DNA from 2 places in the Kitasatospora sp. NPDC056181 genome. Region 2 is predicted to be linked to the other one. Evidence: riboswitches for the same ligand, from Rfam matches in the RefSeq annotation. Region 2 holds a riboswitch; the other holds the start of a gene.
The links. Region 2 has a riboswitch for thiamine pyrophosphate ahead of thiO (glycine oxidase ThiO). Riboswitches for the same ligand answer to the same signal wherever they lie in the genome.
Positions count from the first base shown of each region.

Region 1: it holds a riboswitch for thiamine pyrophosphate, as region 2 does, so the genes downstream of both, thiC (phosphomethylpyrimidine synthase ThiC) here and thiO (glycine oxidase ThiO) in region 2, are expected to answer to the same signal.

Region 1 covers NZ_JBHJUK010000003.1:108,536-117,973, forward strand. The annotation lists gene ACFC1F_RS02675 (PKD domain-containing protein) at 1-1,066, opposite strand, end outside; gene ACFC1F_RS02680 (flotillin family protein) at 1,276-2,736, opposite strand; gene ACFC1F_RS02685 (hypothetical protein) at 2,861-3,067, opposite strand; TPP riboswitch at 3,226-3,360, shown strand; gene thiC (phosphomethylpyrimidine synthase ThiC) at 3,355-5,181, shown strand; gene ACFC1F_RS02695 (NUDIX domain-containing protein) at 5,274-5,774, opposite strand; gene ACFC1F_RS02700 (Uma2 family endonuclease) at 5,822-6,142, shown strand; gene ACFC1F_RS02705 (VOC family protein) at 6,149-6,547, opposite strand; gene ACFC1F_RS02710 (LysR family transcriptional regulator) at 6,676-7,623, shown strand; gene ACFC1F_RS02715 (putative quinol monooxygenase) at 7,741-8,037, shown strand; gene ACFC1F_RS02720 (hypothetical protein) at 8,222-9,163, opposite strand; gene ACFC1F_RS02725 (metallophosphoesterase) at 9,352-9,438, opposite strand, start outside.
Region 2 covers NZ_JBHJUK010000009.1:68,622-78,059, reverse strand. The annotation lists gene ACFC1F_RS06450 (FAD-binding oxidoreductase) at 1-1,023, opposite strand, end outside; gene pknB (Stk1 family PASTA domain-containing Ser/Thr kinase) at 1,191-3,011, opposite strand; gene ACFC1F_RS06440 (thiazole synthase) at 3,105-3,902, opposite strand; gene thiS (sulfur carrier protein ThiS) at 3,905-4,114, opposite strand; gene thiO (glycine oxidase ThiO) at 4,111-5,295, opposite strand; TPP riboswitch at 5,290-5,402, opposite strand; gene ACFC1F_RS06425 (NAD(P)/FAD-dependent oxidoreductase) at 5,496-6,692, shown strand; gene ACFC1F_RS06420 (Rv2175c family DNA-binding protein) at 6,744-7,109, shown strand; gene thiE (thiamine phosphate synthase) at 7,109-7,759, shown strand; gene ACFC1F_RS06410 (polyprenyl synthetase family protein) at 7,795-8,901, opposite strand; gene metF (methylenetetrahydrofolate reductase [NAD(P)H]) at 9,089-9,438, shown strand, end outside.

The sequences.
Region 1 (9,438 bases), on a different contig from region 2:
CGACCAGCGGGTGGTCGGTGGGGGCGTTGCCCACCAGGTCGGTGAAGGAGCCGCGGACCGGCAGCGGGTCGGCGGAGTCGATCGCGGCGTTGCTGTCCAGCGTCGGGACGGCGAGCGGCAGGAACGCGTTCTCGAAGGTGATGGCGTGGTCGATGTCGTGCGCGCCCTGGCCGGTTGCGGCGTTCAGCTCGGCGGGCGACGGGTAGCCCCGGTCGGCCCAGGTGTAGGCCGGCAGGCCCTGGACCGGGTGGACGATGTTGTAGTCGAGCCTGGTGCCGGTGGCGGAGGCCGCCGAGACCGACACGCTGGACCCGTTCACGATGTTGTTGACGATCGCCGAGCCCGCGGAGGCGCCCTTCAGGGCGAGGCCCTGAGTGAGGCCGCCGGTGATCGTGTTGTTGTTGACGACGGTGTCGGGGGCGTCGGTGATGTTGATCGCGACATCGGTCGACATGCTGAACTGGTTGGCGGCGATGGTGGTGTGCTGGGCTCCGGCACCGATCGAGAGGCCGCGGTTGTGGTAAAAGACCGACCGCTCGACCGTGATCTGCTCGGCCTGGCCGGTGACGGCGACCGCGGGCCGGACGCTCTCGCCCTGCTCCTCGTACCAGTTCTGCGTCAGGCCCACCCGGGACGAGCCGGAGAGCTCGACCGTCGTCAGGCCGAGGCCGGTGACGACGACGTCGTGGACGTTGGTGAGCCGGATCGGGTTGCGCGACTTCGGGCTGATCGACGGCTGGGTGTAGTCGTTGATGCCGGTGAACGGGCTGCCGCGGAAGGTGATCGGCTTGCCGATCTCGCCCGAGCGCGTGATGACGAGGTCACCGAGCTGCTCGGTGTTGGGCGCGATCTGGACGGTCTGCCCGGGCAGGGCGGCGTCGGCCGCCGCCTGGACGGTGCAGTAGGGCTTGGCGGCGGTACCGGTGCCGTGGTCGTCGCAGCCGACGGACGGGCTGTTGTCGACGTACACGACGGCGGCGGGCTCGGCCGCGACCGCCGGGAGCGGCAGTCCGACCACTGCTGAGACCACGGCGGCGCTGAGGCCGACGGCATGACGAAGGCGCACTTTGTGCTTCCCCCCGGTTTGTGAATGTCCATTGCTGCTCGACGCGGGCGCCACCCGTTGCGGTGAGGCGCTGGGGGAGTCTCTGCGGAGCAGTTGTGAGCATTATGGTGCCAGGAGGGATCGTTTCAGTCACTGGGTTGGCTGATAAAGATCGGTGACGCACGGGTGCCCGCCCGCCGTCGCGGCGGGCGGGCACCTGGGAGACGTGCTCAGTCCTCCACCGGGATCTGCTGGACGGGTACCGCGGCGGCCGCCGGGGCGGCCGGGGCCGGCTCCTCCTGCCCGCTCATGGTGCCGATGATCTGCCGGGCCAGGCCGAGGCCGGTCCCGCCCATCGTGAGCGCCTTGGTGAACAACTCCCCCACGCCGTCCGCACCGTTGAGCAGCACCATGTGCTCGACGTTGGCGAAGGACTCCGAGGCGGCCAGCACGATGTCCGGCCACTTCTCCGCCAGCTCCTGGGCCACCACCGAGTCCGGGTTCTCCGTCAGGGCCTCCGCCCTGGCCTTGATCCCCTCGGCCTTGGCGAGCCCGATCGCCTTGGCCGCCGCCGCGTCGGCCAGACCGCGGGCCTCGGCGGACGCGGCCTCGGCCCGGCCGGTGGCCAGGGTCGCCTCGGCGGACGCCAGCCCGCGCAGCTTGGTGGCGTCGGCCTCCGCCTCGGCCGCGACCCGGACCTGGCTGGCCTCGGCCGCCGCCTTCAGCTCGGTCTCCCGGGCCTGCGCCTGCGCGGCGGAGATCCGGGCGTCGCGGTCGGCCTCGGCCCGGGTACGGGTCTCGTAGGCCTTGGCGTCGGCCGGCTTGCGGACGTCGATCTGGAGCTGCTGTTCCTTGCGGCGCGCCTCCAGCTCGGCGACCCTGGTCTCCTGGACCACCACCTCCTGCCGCGAGGCCGCCTCGGCGAGCGGACCGGCCTGCTGGGCGCGGGCGTTGGCGGTGTCCCGCTCGGCCTGGTAGGCGGACTGCTGGATCGCGCTGTCGCGCGTCGCCTCGGCCTTGCGGGCGGCGGCCTCCTGCTCCGCCTCGGTGGCCATCCGGTCGGCCACGGCCTGCGCGATCCGCGCGTCCCGCTGGACGGCGGCGGCATGCGGGATGGCGAGGTTCTTGATGTAGCCCGTCGGGTCGATGATCTCCTGGATCTGCAGGGTGTCGATGATCAGCCCGAGCTTCTCCATCTCCAGCCCCGAGGCGGCCCTGGTCTCCCCGGTGAGCCGTTCGCGGTCGCGGATCATGTCCTCGACGGTGAGCCCGCCGACGATCGAGCGCAGGTGGCCGGCGAAGACGTTGTGGACGCGCTGGCTGATCAGCTTCTGCTGGTCCAGGAAGCGCCGGGCGGCGTTCGCGATGGAGACGTCGTCGTCGCCGATCTTGAAGATCACCACGCCCTTGACCCGGACCGGGATGCCCTGCGTGGTGACGCACTCGACGTCCAGCTCGGCCTCGTTGAGGTCCAGGGACAGCCGGCGGACGCCCTGCAGGCCCGGCGTCACGAAGGTTCCCCGGCCGGTGACGATCCGGAAGCCCAGCCCGTCACCGACCCCCTCGGTCTTGTGCCGGGAGCCCGAGATGATCAGCGCCTCGTTGGGCTCGGCCACCCGCCACATGAGTTTGAAGAGTGTGATGCCCAGCAGCAGCACCGCGGCGGACGCCCCGATGATGATGAACAACATGGTTCAACTCCCCCTTCCGGCGCATGAGATGCACCGGTTCGGATTGTCCGCTTGGTGCAACCCGAAGAGAAGGGCGAGAACATGACGGACTGTCACAAGCTCGTCACGGCGGTGACGTGGCCCGTCAGGGAAGCACCGGGGCCACGTAGACCGTCCTGGGCGGCTGGTACTCGATCACCACCACCGGCGTCCCGACCGGCAGTCGGTCGCCCGGCACGGCCAGGTAGGCGAGGAACGCCTCCGTCCCCTGGCGCTCCGGAACGTGCACCATCACCTCGCCGACCAGTCCCGCCCCGACCGCCCCGGACACCCGGCCCGTGCTCCCGACCACTACGCCCTCCCTCGTCGCCCCGCCCCCCGCGTGCAGCCAGTCTGCCCGGCCGGGGCCCCGGCGGTGGCCCCGCGGCCGGAATCGCCCGGCCGTGGACCCCCTCTGGACCAGCGGCGATCCGCTCGCTACGGTGTTGGACGTCATGCGCAGGCAACACCGCCTGCGGACACGGGAGCTCGGAGCACCGGGCTGAGAGGACGCTGACCGGTACGTCGCTGGACGTGCCGACCGCTGCGTCGACCGCAGGAACCTGACCGGGTAATGCCGGCGTAGGGAGTAGAGGTCTGATGACCACGTTCGACGCACAGCCGCAGTCTGCCCAGAACCCCGCCGTCAGCAGCGCGGGCACCGGCTACCCGACCCCGGCCTGGCGCAAGGCGTACCGCGACGGGTCCCGCCCCGACCTGCGCGTGCCGTACCGCGAGGTCGTGCTCACCAATGGCAAGAGCGTCCCGCTGTACGACACCTCCGGCCCGTACACCGACCCGTCGTACGAACCCGACGTCCGGCGCGGGCTGCCCGCGCTGCGCGACTCCTGGATCCGCCAGCGCGGCGACGTCGAGGAGTACGACGGCCGCGAGGCCCGCCCCGAGGACGACGGGATCAAGCACACCTCGCCGCGCGGCGGGAACCTGCGCAACCTCGACGCCGTCTTCCCCGGCCGCCCCCGCCGCCCGCTGCGCGGCCGCGACGGCGCCGCCGTCACCCAGCTCGCCTACGCCAAGCGCGGCATCGTGACCCCGGAGATGGAGTTCGTGGCCCTGCGCGAGGGCCTCGCCCCGGAGTTCGTCCGCGCCGAGGTGGCCCGCGGCCGCGCCGTCATCCCGGTCAACGTGAACCACCCCGAGGTGGAGCCGGCCGTCATCGGCACCAACTTCCTGGTGAAGATCAACGCCAACATCGGCAACTCCGCCGTCACCTCCTCGATCGAGGAGGAGGTGGAGAAGATGACCTGGGCCACCCGCTGGGGCGCCGACACCGTCATGGACCTCTCCACCGGCCGCAACATCCACACCACCCGCGAGTGGATCCTGCGCAACTCCCCCGTGCCGATCGGCACCGTGCCGCTCTACCAGGCGCTGGAGAAGGTCGACGGCAAGGCCGAGGAACTCAGCTGGGACGTCTACCGCGACACCGTCATCGAGCAGTGCGAGCAGGGCGTCGACTACATGACCGTCCACGCCGGCGTGCTGCTGCGCTACGTGCCGCTCACCGCCCGCCGCAAGACCGGCATCGTCTCCCGCGGTGGCTCGATCATGGCCGCCTGGTGCCTGGCGCACCACCAGGAGAACTTCCTCTACACCAACTTCGAGGAGCTCTGCGACATCCTCGCGGGCTACGACGTCACCTTCTCGCTCGGCGACGGCCTGCGCCCCGGCTCCACCGCCGACGCCAACGACGAGGCGCAGTTCGCCGAGCTCCAGACGCTGGGCGAGCTCGGCCGGATCGCCCGCGACCGCGACGTCCAGGTGATGATCGAGGGCCCCGGCCACGTCGCGATGAACAAGATCAAGGAGAACATGGATCTCCAGAAGGAGATCTGCGACGAGGCCCCCTTCTACACCCTGGGCCCGCTCACCACCGACGTCGCGCCCGGGTACGACCACATCACCTCCGGCATCGGCGCGGCGATGATCGCCTGGTGGGGCACCGCGATGCTCTGCTACGTCACGCCCAAGGAGCACCTGGGCCTGCCCAACCGGGACGACGTGAAGACCGGCGTCATCACCTACAAGATCGCCGCCCACGCGGCCGACCTCGCCAAGGGCCACCCCGGCGCGAGCGAGTGGGACGACGCCCTCTCCGACGCCCGCTTCGAGTTCCGCTGGGAGGACCAGTTCAACCTGGCCCTCGACCCGGAGACGGCCCGCGCCTTCCACGACGAGACCCTCCCCGCCGAACCCGCCAAGACCGCCCACTTCTGTTCCATGTGCGGTCCGAAGTTCTGCTCGATGAAGATCTCCCAGCAGATCCGCGACGAGCACGGCGACGGATCGACGGCCGTCACCTCGGCCGCCGCCGGCTACGACGCCGAGGCGCTGGCCGGGATGCAGGCCAAGTCGGAGGAGTTCGCGGCCCAGGGCAACCGGGTCTACCTGCCGCTGGCGGACTGAGAGCACCGCACGCGCCGCGCCGCACCGGGAGGCAGGAGGGGGCTTCCCGGCGCGGCGCGGCGCCCCGGTTGATGCCGTCGGCTGGTGGCCGCCTACTCTCGCCAAGAATCGAGTGAGACGCTAGGGCCGTCATGGAGGTAGCTGATAAGGGCTGCCCCCGTGGTTGACACGAACTCCCGGGGAATGGCGTCGGTGCTGACCCATGAGACCTCCGAGTGCTTCTCGGGCTCTCCATTGCTCAGGCTTCCCGACCACTCGTGCGCGACGAACACCACGGTCAGGAAGCCGTTGGGAGCCTCGACACCTCGGGCGCCGTGGATGACGTGCACCAGCTGCAAGTCATCGGGTGCGACTACGAGACCGGTTTCCTCGTTGAGCTCGCGCACGGCGGTCTGGGTGATGGGTTCGCCGGGCTCGCTCTTGCCGACGGGCAGGTCCCACATGCCTTGCGCGAACTTTGCCTTGGGGCCGCGTCGCAAGAGGGCCACCCGCTGCGTCTCGCGGTCATGGACGATCACGGCGGCAACCAGCAGTGTCATCGACTCCGTGGCGGGCTTGAGCGCGGTGGACTGGTCGGCGGTTGTCTGGGCCACGTACTTCGGTCCCTTCCGGCGGTGCGGCTGTTAGGTCAGTGCCTCGCGTGCGCGGCGTTCCAGGTCAGTCGCTCCTGGGACCCCGCGTCTACGGGAACAGCGTCCCGGCCGAGCCCGCGCTCATCGCCGTCGAGATCGTCTCGCCCTCGAATCCCGAGAACGACTGGGTGGGCAAGCTCCGTGACTACCCGTTGATGGGGATCCCCCTCTACCTGCTGGTGGATGCCACCCGGAGGAGCGTCACGCTGTTCGGCGAGCCCGAGGCCGGACGGTACCGGCTGCGGGAGGAGGCCGACTTCGGGGAGACGGTCCACATCCCGCATCCCTTCGGCTTCGTCCTCGACACCTCGGTGCTGCTCCCCTACTGAGCCTTCCTACTGGTCGTCCGCGTCCTCGGCGTACCAGCGGAGCTCGACGGTGTTGCCGTCCGGGTCCTGGACGTAGAGCGAGGAGCCGGTGCCGCGGGCGCCGTAGCGGGGGCCGGGGCCGTCGAGGACGGTGAAGACGCCCGAGTCGATGACCTCCTGCCAGTCCAGGGGCTCGACGGTGAGGCAGATGTGGTCGACGTTGGACTCGCCGCGGGGGCGGGAGAACAGGTCGATGATGGTCTCCGCGTTGACCCGGACCGAGGGGAAGGAGACCTTCCCGGCCCGCCACTCGTCGACCCGGACCGGCTCCAGGCCGAGCGGGCCGGTGTAGAACTCCAGCGAGCGCTCGACGTCCTGGACGTTGAGGACGAGGTGGTCGAAGGCCTTGATGCGGACGGCGGCCATGCTGGGCTCCCGGGAGGTGGAGTGGTGGTTCCTGGTGACGTCCTCCACGATCCGCTGTTCGGGGGGAGTCATCAACGTCGTTCTGCAATAAGATCGTTGAGTCGGACTCAACGATCGGATGTCGGGGCATGTGGGAGCGGCACGAGATCGAGGCCTTCCTGACGCTCGCCGAGGAACTGCACTTCGGCCGGACCGCCGAGCGGCTGGGCGTCACCACCGGGCGGATCAGCCAGGTGATCGGAAAGCTGGAGCGCCGGGTCGGCGCCCGGCTGTTCGAACGTACCAGCCGGTCCGTCCGGCCGACCGCGATCGGGCGGCGGCTGGCGGAGGACCTGGCGCCGTTGGTGGCCGGGATCGGGGAGTCGGTGCGGCGGGCGGTGGAGGCGGGCCGCGGGGTGAGCGGGGAGCTGCGGGTCGCCTTCCTCGGCGAGTGGACCGCACCGCTGCTGCTCAAGGCCGTCCGGCTGTTCGGGGAGCGTCACCCGGGCTGCCGGGTCGAGGTGCGCGAGGTGCAGCTCTTCAACTCCCGCCCGAGCCTGCTGGACGGCTCGGTCGACCTGCTCATCGCCGCCTACCCGTTCGAGGGCGACGGCCTGGTCTGCGGGCCGGTGCTGCTCTCGGAGCGGCGGGTCCTGGCGGTGTCCGCCGGGCACCCGCTGGCACGGGAGGAACAGGTCTCGGCCGAGGTCCTCGGCGACCACGCGGTGGTGCAGTACCCGGAGGTGACCTCGGCCGGGTTCAAGCGGGACCGGACACCCGACCTCACACCGTCCGGCCGGCCGGTGCCGAAGGGGCCGGTGGGCAACACCTTCTCGGAGATGCTCACCCTCGTCGCCCTGGGCCGGGGCGTGCTGCCGGTCGGCGAGCACTCACGGCGCTACTACCCCCGGCCCGACCTCGTCTACGTGCCGATCCACGACGCGCGGCCGATCGTGCGGGGGCTGGTCTGGCGGGAGAGCAACACCACCGAGCGGCTCCGCGCGTTCGTCCGCGCGGCCACGGAGGCCGCCGCGACGGAGGCCGCGGCCACGGAGGATGCCGCGACGGAGGATGCCGCGACGGCCGAGTACAGCTAGCGCGGGCCGGGGAGGAGCCGGCCGGGGAAGATCCTCGTGGGCCGGCACGTTCGGACGGGGGACGTCGGGGCCGAGGGGCGTCGACGACGAGGGACAACGGGGACGAAGGGGGACGGGATGTCTCAGCGGATCACGGCCGTCGCGGTGCTGCGGGCCAGGGCGGGGCGCGAGGAGGAGATGCGGGCGCAGGCCCGGTCCATGGTCGAGCCCAGCCTGGCGGAGCCGGGCTGCCTCTCGTACCGCAACTACGTGGACCCGGACGACCCGCGGGCCTGGGTGGTGCTGGAGGAGTGGGAGTCGAGGGAGGCCTTCGAGGCGCACCTGGCCAGCCCGCACCTGGCCCGCTCCCTGGAGCGGACGGCGGAACTGCTCGACGGCCCGCCCGAGGTGAAGGTGCTGACCGCAGCGGAGTGAGCCGCGCCGGGGTGAGCCGCGCCGGGGCGAGCTGTGCCGGGGCGAGCCGCGCCGGGGTGAGCCGCGCCGGGGCGAGCCGCGCCGGGGTGGGCTGCGCCGGGGCGAGCTGTGCCGGGGTGAGCTGCGCCGCGACCCGGCCGCGGAGGGCGCGGGCCCTCCGCGGCGGTGCCGGGCCGAGCCGGGGTCAGACGTCGTCCGGGCTGGTGAAGGCCGGGCCGGTGTAGCCGGGGCCGGTGAAGTCCGGGGTCGTGAAGGTGGCGGTGCGCGGCTCCCGGCCCTCGGGGTCGGTGAGGCCCTCGGCACCGGGGCTGCTGAAGCCCGGCCCGGTGTACCCGGGGCTGCTGAAGTCCGGGCTGCTGTACTCGGGCCGGGGCGCGTCGGGCCCGGGTGTGTCGGGCCGGCGTGCGTCGGGCCGGGCCGGATCCCCGGCCTGTGCGGGGACGGCGGCGGGCGGCGGTGGTGCCGGCTCGGCGCGCAGGGCGGCGTGCAGGTACGGCAGCAGCGCCCGGTCGCGCAGCGCGCGCTGCCACTCGCGGCGGGCGTCGGCCAGCTCGGCCGCGAGGTCCGGATCGGCCCCGGCCGGGGCCGGCACGGTGGACCCGTCGCGCAGGGCGGTGAGGATCAGCCCGACGATGCCCACCACCATCGCGACCACTCCGGCGGCCAGGGCGACCCAGCCGGCCGTCAGCAGCGAGCGGGCCAGGGCCGGCTCGGGGTCGGCGGCGCGCAGGACGTACCCGAGGAGCAGCAGGACGAGTGCGGCGGCCCAGGCGAGGATCGGGGTGAGGACGGTGAGGACCGGGAAGAGCCCGGCGCCGCCGCTCCCGGAGCGCAGCTGGGCCAGCAGCCCGGGTGCGCCGGGTTCGCCGTCGTGGGCGGCCGGGGGTGTGCTGCGCAGGCTCTCGCGCAGCCGGAGGTAGTGCTCGTACTCGGTGGCGGCCGCGGCCGCGACGCCGTCGGCGGCGCGCAGGGCCTGGATGCGCAGCTGGTCGCCGGTGAGGGCGCCGGGCGTGCGCAGGGCGGTCAGGATGGTGCCGTCACGCAGTGCGTCGTCGAGGATGCGCTCGAAGTCCGGGCGGTCCTCGGCGAGCAGGTGCGGGGCGTTGTTCATGGGGACCCCGTTCATGCGGAACCCGGTTCGCTCGGGCCCGCGGGGTGCGCTGTTGCGGGCACCTGAGACGGTCCGCCACACGGGCGGCCGGGTGTGGTGTGCCTCGATGGTAGGGGCGGGTGCGGTCGCGCTGACAGTAACTTTCCGGAATTTCGCGCCCCGGGCCGCGCGTGCGGTCCGGGGCGAGCGCCGGGAACGGGTGTTCAGTTGACGGGCAGTCGGGCCACGAGCAGGCGTCCCTCCATGGTGACGCCGCCGTCCATCGCCACCGCGAGGTCGTCCGCGTAGAT
Region 2 (9,438 bases):
CCGCGGCCCGTACTCCACGTGCGCGGCGATCGCCCCGTCGGTGAGCTCGGTCGCGAAGACGCCCTTCCAGTACTGCTGGAGTCCGGGCGGCAGCAGCGGGTCGAAGGCGGCGGCGAACGCCGGGTACGGTGCCGGGCCGACGCCCTCGGCCACCACCGGCGCCGCGTCCCGCAGCGCGGCGAGCACCTTCTCCGCCTCGGCCGGCGGCCCGGCCCAGCACGGGACCAGCAGGATGAAGGGGTCGCCGACCCGGTCCTCCGGCACGAACGGCAGCGGTGGGGCGAGGTGGAAGCCGGGGAAGAGGCCCAGCTGCTCGGGGGCGTCCCGGATGTACTCGCGGTAGAAGCGCAGCACGTCGGCCGCGTGCTCCAGCTCGTAGACGAACGGCCCGGCGACCACGTCGGCGACCGGGCTCAGCCGGAACTCGAAGGACGTCACCGCGCCGAAGTTGCCGCCGCCGCCGCGCAGCGCCCAGAAGAGGTCCGGCTCCTGCTCGGCGCTCACCGTGCGGAACCGGCCGTCGGCGGTGACCACGTCGGCCGAGATCAGGTTGTCGCAGCTCAGACCCAGTCCGCGGGCCAGGTGGCCGAAGCCGCCGTTGAGGGTCAGCCCGGCGATGCCGGTGGTGGAGATGATCCCCCCGGTGACGCCGAGGCCGAAGGCGTACCCCGCGGTGTTGAGGTCGCCCCAGGTGACGCCGCCCTCGCACTGCGCGGTCCGGCGCTCCGGGTCGATCCGCACGCCCCGCCGCGCGGAGAAGTCGATCACCACGCCGTCGTCGCAGGTGCCGAAGCCGGGCGCGCTGTGGGCGCCGCCGCGGACCGCCAGATCCAGCGTGTTGTCCCGGGCGAAGTCGACGGTGGCCATCACGTCGCCCGCGTTGGCCACCCGGACGATCACGGCCGGCCGGCGGTCCACCATGCCGTTGTAGACCCGGCGCGCCTCGTCGTAGCCCTCGTCCGCGGGGGTGATCACCGCGCCCCGCACGCGCTCCCTCAAGCCGTCGACGGTGGGTCCGCCCATGACGACCACATCCTCGTGGTACCGGCCGCCGCGCAGCCCCGTCCGGAGGTCCCGGTGCCGCAGCCTTCCCGGCTGTGGCGGGCGGGGCCGGGCAGGCCTGGTTCCACGCTACGCCGGGTGCGACCCGAGGGCCTGTCCGTCGGATCCGCCCCAGGGCCGGAAAACCCTCAGAGGAAGGGGAAGTTGACCGTCACCACGGTGTGCTGCGGCCGGCGTTCGCCGGCGGCGGGGGACTGGCTGGAGACCTTGCCGGTGCCGAACAGGTTGACACCGCTGCTCTGCATCGCGAACCCGGCGGCCTGGAGCGTCTTGGCGGCGTCGTCCTTGGACATCCCGGTGACGTCCGGGACGGCCACCATGCCCTTGCTGACCACCAGCGCGACCGGCGAGTTCTCCGGCAGCTGCTGCCCGGCCGCCGGGGAGGTGCTGATCACCGCGCCCTCCGGCACGGTGTCGCTGTACGTCTGGGTGACGTTGCCGCCGGCCAGCTGGGCGGCGGCCAGTGCGGCGACGGCCTGGTCGGCGGGCTTGCCGGCCAGCTCCGGCACGGCGATCCGCTTCGGGCCGCGGGAGACGGTGACGGCGACCGCGTCGCTCTTGCGGGCCCGGGCGCCGACCCCCGGGTCGGTCGAGACCACCTGGCCGGCCGGGACGGTCTCGCTGTACACCTCGCTGAACCGCCCGTGCATGCCCGCGCCGTCCAGGATCCGCTGCGCCTCGGCGCGGTCCTTGCCGAGCACGCCCGGCACCGTCGTGTACAGGGCGCCGGAGAGCGCGTACGTGGTGCCGCCGACCAGCAGCACCAGGGCGGCCAGCACGCAGGCCCAGACCAGCGGCTTGCGGGGGAGGCGGCTCCACGGGCCGGGGCGGCGGGTGCGCGCCGGCGGCGGCTCGTCGTAGGGGCGCGGCTCGGTGAGCAGCTGCTCCATCACGTCCGGCGGGACGTCCAGCACGCTGGTCCGCTCGACCGGCGGCGCGGCGTCCGGGCCGGGGGCCGCCGCGGAGACGGCCGCGTCGGTGACGCCGGGCCGGAGCACCGAGGTCGGCTCGTTGGCCGGGTACCGCGGGCTGTCCAGGGTGGAGGCGGGCGGTTCGGCGTCCAGCTGGGCCGGGGTGAGCGTGCGGCGCACCCGCTGGAGGGCGGCCAGCAGCTCGACCGCGTCGTACGGGCGGGCCTGCGGGTCGCGCGCGCAGGCACCGGCCACTATGGCGTCGAGCCCGGGGACGATGCCCGGCACGGTCAGCGAGGGCGCGGGGACGTCCTCGTGCAGGTGGCGGTACATCACCTGGACGGGGTTCTCGCCGGTGTGCGGGCGGTGGCCGGTGAGCATCTCGTACAGCAGGATGCCGGCGGCGTAGACGTCCACCCGCTGGTCGGTCTCGTCGCCGGGGCGGATCTGCTCGGGGGCGAGGTAGGAGACGGTGCCGAGGACGGTGCCGGAGGTCGCCGTGCCGGAGGTGGCCGCGCCGTCGGCGGCGTTCAGGACCCGGACCAGTCCGAAGTCGGCGACCTTGACCAGGCCGCCGTCGGTGATCAGCACGTTCTCGGGCTTCACGTCGCGGTGGACGAGCCCGGCCCGGTGGGCGGCGCCGAGCGCGGCGAGCACCGGCTCCAGGACGTCCAGGGCGGCGCGGATGGAGAGCGCGCCGCGGTCGCGCAGCAGGTCGCGCAGGGTCCGGCCGGGGACGTACTCCATGGCGAGGAAGACGACCCCGCCGTCCGCGCCCTGGTCGAAGACGTTGACCACGTTGGGGTGCGCGAGCCGGGCGACGGCCTTGGCCTCGCGGATGAACCGGCCGGTGAAGTCCTCGTCGCCGGCCAGCGAGGGGTGCATCACCTTGAGCGCCACGACCCGGTCGAGCCGGGTGTCGGTGCCGCGGTAGACGGTGGACATCCCGCCGGCGGCGATGCGCTGCCCGACCCGGTACCGGCCGTCGAGCAGGGTACCGATCAGGGGGTCGTGCAATGCCATGTCCGCCTTGTCCACCCGGCGAGTCTAGTGGCGCGTACGGGTGAGGGCCCCGGGAGACACCACTCCCGGAGCCCTCTGTGCCCGGCTTGTGACAAGCCCCCCGGGGGCTCAGAACGCCGGGCGCTCGCGGGTGTCGAGGTCGGCCCGGCCGGCCATCGCGGAGGAGGCCTCGGCGTGGAAGCGGCGCGGGATGCGGCCGGCCCGGTGCGCGAGCCGCCCGGCCTCGGCGGCGTACCGCATCGCCTCGGCCATCAGCACCGGGTCCTGGGCGCGGGTCACCGCCGAGGCGAGCATGACGGCGGCGCAGCCCAGCTCCATCGCCAGCGCGACGTCCGAGGCGGTGCCGGCGCCCGCGTCCAGGATCACCGGGACGTTCGCGCTCTCCACGATCAGCTGGAAGTTGTGCGGGTTGCGGATGCCCAGGCCGGAGCCGATCGGCGAGCCGAGCGGCATGATCGCCGCACAGCCGGCGTCCTCCAGCTTCCGGGCCAGTACCGGGTCGTCGTTGGTGTAGGGCAGGACGGTGAAGCCGTCGTCGACCAGCGTCTCGGCGGCGTCCAGCAGTTCGATCGGGTCGGGCAGCAGCGTCCGCTCGTCGGCGATGACCTCCAGCTTCACCCAGTCGGTGCCGAGCGCCTCGCGGGCCAGCCGGGCCGTCAGCACGGCCTCCCCGGCGGTGAAGCAGCCGGCCGTGTTGGGCAGGATCCGGATGCCGTTGCGGGTGAGCACGTCCAGGACGGAGCCCTGCGTGGTGGCGTTGACCCGGCGCATCGCCACGGTGGTCAGCTCGGTGCCGGAGACCCGCAGCGCCTGCTCCAGGACCTCCAGGCTGGGGGCGCCGCCGGTGCCCATGATCAGGCGCGAGCCGAAGGTGGTGCCGGCGATGGTGAGCAGGTCGTCAGCCATGGTCAGCCCCCCTGTACGGCGGTGAGGATCTCGATCCGGTCGCCCGCCGAGAGCTGCGTGAGCGGCCACGAACCACGGGGCACCACGGTCTCGTTGAGCGCGGCGGCGACGCCCGAGGCGGACCGGCTGAGGGTGGCCACCACCTCGGCGAGGGTGGTCGCGGCGGGCACCTGGCGGGGCTCGCCGTTGACGGTGAGGGGGATGTCGCTCATGCGGGGACCTTCGTCGTGGAGCCGGTGGGGGCGAAGCGGGTGGGGGAGAACGGCGCGGCGAGGTCCGGCGTCGTGCCGGTGGCCAGGTACCCGGCGACCAGGTCGGCGGTCACCGGGGTGAGCAGCACGCCGTTGCGGTAGTGGCCGGTGGCGGCGACCAGGCCGGGCAGGGCGGTCGGCCCGAGCAGCGGCGCGTTGTCCGGCGAGCCCGGGCGCAGCCCGGCGGAGGTCTCCACCAGCGGCAGTTCGGTGATGCCGGGGACCAGCTCGTGGGCGTCGCGCAGCAGCTCGTACACGCCGCCGGCGGTGACGGTGGTGTCGTACCCCTGCTCCTCGGTGGTCGCGCCGATCACCAGCTCGCCGTCCTCGCGGGGCACCAGGTAGAGGTGCTGGCCGCGGACCACCGCACGGACGTTGCGGGACAGGAAGGGCCGGTACGCGGGCGGGACGTGCAGCCGCAGGATCTGGCCCTTGACCGGGCGGATCGCCGGCAGCACGCCCTCGGGCAGCCCGGGCAGCAGATGGCTCTGCGGCCCGGCGGCCAGCACGACCTGATCGGCGGTCACGGTCGCGCCGGTGGCGAGCCGGGCGCCGGTGGCGCGGCCGCCGTCGACCACCAGGGCGGTGGCCTCGGTGCGGTGCAGCCGGACGCCGGCCCGCTCGCAGGCGAGGACGAGGGCCTTGGCGAGCCGTCGGCCGTCGACCTGGTGGTCGTCGGTGACGTGCAGGCCGCCGCGGACGCCCGGGGCGAGCATCGGTTCGAGCCTGCGGGCCTCGCGGCCGGTGAGCCACCGCGAGTCCAGGCCGAGCCGCTGGTGGAAGGCGTGCAGCTCGCGGAGCTCCTCGCGGTCGTCCGAGTCGAGGGCGACGGCGATCGTGCCGCACTGGCGGTAACCGGTGTCCTGGCCGCCGCTGGCCTCGGTGAGTTCGGCGGCGAAGGCCGCGTACCGCTCGTTGGAGGCCATGCCGAGGCGCAGCAGCGGCTCCTCGCCGTACTGGAGTTCGGTGACGGGCGCGAGCATTCCGGCCGCGACCTGGGCGGCGCCGCCGCCGGGCCGGGGGTCCGCCACCACGATGTCCTTCAGCCCGTGCTGGGCGGCGCGCCAGGCGACGGCGAGGCCGATGATGCCCCCGCCGATCACCAGCACGCCGGCGTGGGCGTCCGGTGCCGAGCGTGTCAAAGTCGCTGCTCTCCCTTCGCCGGTATGACCCGGATCAGGTTCGGACGGTCGCAGGCCGTGTCAGCCCGCCTCTCAGCCCGGTCCGCCGGGCTCCCGTGATGGTGCCCCCACCTTAACGCCGGGGGTCGGCGCCGCCGAAGGCGTGTACGAGGGGTGGGACGGCGCCCGGCGCCCCCGGCGGGCGCCAGTACAGTGACCGCGTGGCAGAGCTGAGCGGGACGGATCAGGTGGTCGTGGTCGGGGCCGGGCTGGCCGGGGCGCAGTGCGCCTCGGGCCTGCGGCGGGGCGGCTGGCAGGGGCGCATCGTGCTGGTGGGCGACGAGCCGCACGCGCCGTACGACCGGCCGCCGCTCTCCAAGGAGGTGCTGCTCGGCAAGGCCGACGCCACCACCCTGGACATCGACTTCCCGCACCTGGGCATCGAACTGCTCACCGGCCGCCGCGCCACCGGCCTCACCCCCGGCGTGCTGCACACCGACGGCGGCGACCTGCCGTACGGCGCCCTGGTGATCGCCACCGGCGCCGTCCCGCGCGTCCTGCCCGGCGCCGAGCGCGCGCACCTGCTGCACACCCTGGACGACGCCCTGGCCCTGCGCGCCCTGCTCCGCCCGGGCCTGCGCCTGGTGCTGGTCGGCGCGGGCTGGATCGGCGCCGAGGTGGCCACCGCCGCCCGCGCGGCCGGCTGCGAGGTGACCGTGGTCGAGGCGGGCCCGGCGCCCGTCCCCGGCGCGCTGCCCGCCGAGGTCGGCCGGGCGATGACCGCCTGGTACGCCGAGGCCGGGGTCGGGTTGCGCTGCGGCGCCGCCGTCGAGGCCGTCGAGCCCGGCGCGGTGCTGCTGGCGGACGGCTCGCGCCTGCCCGCGGACGAGGTGGTGGTCGGCATCGGCGCCCGCCCGGCGACCGACTGGCTGGCCGGCTCCGGCGTCAGGCTGGACGCGGCCGGCGCCGTCCTGGTGGACGAGGGGCTGCGCACCGCCCTGCCCGGCGTCTACGCGGCCGGCGACTGCGCGAGCTACCCCTCCGCCCGGACGGGCGCCCGGCTGACCGTCCAGCACTGGGACCACGCGCTGCAGTCCGGCGAGGCGGCGGCCGCCGCCGTCCTCGGCGCGGACCTGCCGTACGACCCGGTGCCGTACTTCTGGTCGGAGCAGTTCGGCCGGATGGTGCAGTACGCCGGGCGCCACGGCGACGGCGACGAGCTGCTCTGGCGCGGATCGCCGGCGGACGCCTCCTGGGCGGTGCTCTGGCTGCGCGACGGGGTGCTGCGCGCCCTGCTCGCCGTCGACCGCCCGCGCGACCTCACCCAGGGCCGCCGGCTGGTCGAGCGCGGCGCGGTGCTGGATCCGGCCCGGGCGGCGGACCCGTCGGTGCCGCTGAAGTCGGCCGTCGCGGGCTGACGGGCCGTCCCTTTGGTGCGCGGCGGGCCGCGGAGGTGGCAGTCTGGTGACGTGAGTGAGATCGAGAACAAGATTGAAGCCCTGGTCACCGACTGGATGTACCTGCCCGACATCTCGGAGCAGTGGGGGGTCCGGGTCACCGAGGTGCGTGACCTGGTCAAGAACGGCGGCCTGATCGCCGTCCGGCGCGGCCCGAACAGGTCGCTCCAGGTCCCGGCCGCGTTCATCGACGGTCAGGGGCTGGTCAAGCACCTGTCCGGCACCCTGACCGTGCTGCGCGACTGCGGGTACAACGACGAAGAGATCCTGGAGTGGCTCTTCACCGAGGACCCGTCGCTGCCGGGCAGCCCGATCCAGGCGCTCCAGGAGAACCGCGGCACCGAGGTGAAGCGCCGCGCCCAGGCGATGCTGATCTGATGGCCGCGGACACGCTGCGCCGGCGCCTCGCCGACGCCCGGCTCTACCTGTGCACCGACGCCCGGCGGGAGCAGGGCGACCTCGCCGAGTTCCTGGACGCCGCGCTGGCGGGCGGGGTGGACATCGTCCAGCTCCGCGACAAGGGGCTGGAGGCCAGGCAGGAGCTGGAGGCGCTGGAGGTCTTCGCCGACGCCTGCCGCCGGCACGGGAAGCTGCTCTCGGTCAACGACCGCGCCGACGTCGCGCACGCCGCCCGCCCCGAGGTGCTCCACCTCGGCCAGGACGACCTGCCGGTGCCGGCGGCCCGGGCGATCCTGGGCGAGGACGTGCTGATCGGCCGTTCCTGCCACGCCGAGTCCGAGGTGGACGCGGCGGTCGCCGAGCCCGGCGTCGACTACTTCTGCACCGGGCCGGTCTGGCCCACCCCGACCAAGCCCGGCCGGCACGCGCCCGGCCTCGGCCTGGTCTCGTACGCGGCGAAGCAGGTCACCGACCGGCCGTGGTTCGCCATCGGCGGCATCGACCTGGGCAACCTGGACGAGGTGCTGGCGGCCGGGGCGAGCCGGGTCGTGGTGGTGCGCGCCATCACGGCCGCGGACGACCCGCAGGCCGCCGCCGCGGCGCTGGCCCGGCGGCTGCGCCGGGGCTGACGCCGCGCGGGGCCGCCGCCGTTCCCGGGCTAGTCTCAGTACTTCCGGACGGTGGCGGCCTCGGCCAGCGCCAGCAGCACCTCGCGGGCCCGCGCGTCGGCCAGCGGCGCCGCCTCCAGTGCGGCCAGCGACTGCCGCATCAGCTCCTCGATGCGCAGCTCCACCAGCTCGGGCGCGCCGCTGCGCTCGACCAGCCCGCGCAGCCGGGCCACCTCCTCGGGCGCGAGGTCCGGCGCGCCGAGCCGCTCGTCCAGGTGGCGGGCGTCGGCGGCCGGGAGCCCGCGCATCGCGTGCGCGACCAGCAGGGTCCGCTTGCCCTCGCGCAGGTCGTCCCCGGCGGGCTTGCCGGTGACCGCCGGGTCGCCGAAGACGCCGAGCAGGTCGTCCCGGAGCTGGAACGCCTCGCCCAGCGGCAGGCCGAACGCCCCGTACGCCTCGACCAGTTCCGGCCGGGCGCCCGCGAGCAGCGCGCCGACCTGGAGCGGCCGCTCGATCGTGTACTTGGCCGACTTGTAGTGCAGCACCGTCTGCGCCCGGTCCAGTGCGCCCTCGTCGGTGGAGTCGCCGGCGACCGGCTCCAGCACGTCCAGGTACTGGCCGACCATGACCTCGGTGCGCATCAGGTCGAACACCGGCTTGGCGGCCAGCACCGCCGCCGGGTCCAGGCCCGAGCGCAGGAACAGCTCGTCGCACCAGATCAGCAGCAGGTCGCCGAGCAGCACCGCGGCCGAGGCGCCGTACTGCTCGCGGTCGCCGCGCCAGCCGCTGTCGCGGTGCAGGGCCTCGAAGCGGCGGTGCACCGAGGGCAGGCCGCGCCGGGTGTCGCTGCGGTCCATCAGGTCGTCGTGGACCAGCGCGCTCGCCTGGAGCAGTTCCAGGGCCGCCGCCGCGTTGGCGATGCCCTCGCCGGCCGCCGCGCCGCCTGCGCCGCGCCAGCCCCAGTAGCAGAACGCCGGGCGCAGCCGCTTGCCGCCGTCCAGCAGGAAGTCGCGCAGCGCCTCGGCCGCGGGCGCCAGCTGCGGGGAGATCTTCCCGAGCAGGGCCGCCTGGCCGTCCATGAAGCCGGCGAGGGCCGCGTTGACGCGCCCGCGCACGTCCTCCACGTCAATGGGGTTGGCCGGCCGGTTGCTGGACGAGGTCACGATGAGGCTCCGGAGGTTTGGCTGGGGGTGGGGCAAGCGTAGCCGGGCGGCCGGGAACAGCCGTACGGGCGAGGCCGCGGGCCCTCCCGGGAGCGGTCGTGGACGGAACCGGAATCCCGTCCACCATTTGTCTCAATAAATGGGACCGAGTTGTCCGTGCCCTTCGACCGACGGTTAACCTGCCAGCATGGCACTCGGAATCGCTTCCACCAGAACTGACCGCGCGCTGACGGTCCGCGAGCTTCTGGCGGCCGGCAAGCGATCCTTCTCCTTCGAGTTCATGCCCCCGCGCACCGAGGTCGGCGAGCAGCGTCTCTGGGACGCCATCCGCCGGCTCGAACCGCTCGACCCCAACTTCGTCTGCATGACGTACGGGGCCGGCGGCTCCTCGCGCGAGCGCACCGTCAACATGGTCGGCCGGATCGCCACCGAGACCACCCTGACGCCGGTCGCCCACCTGACCGCCGTCGACCACTCGGTCGCCGAGCTGCGCAACATCATCGGCCAGTACGCCGACCAGGGCGTGCGCAACGTCCT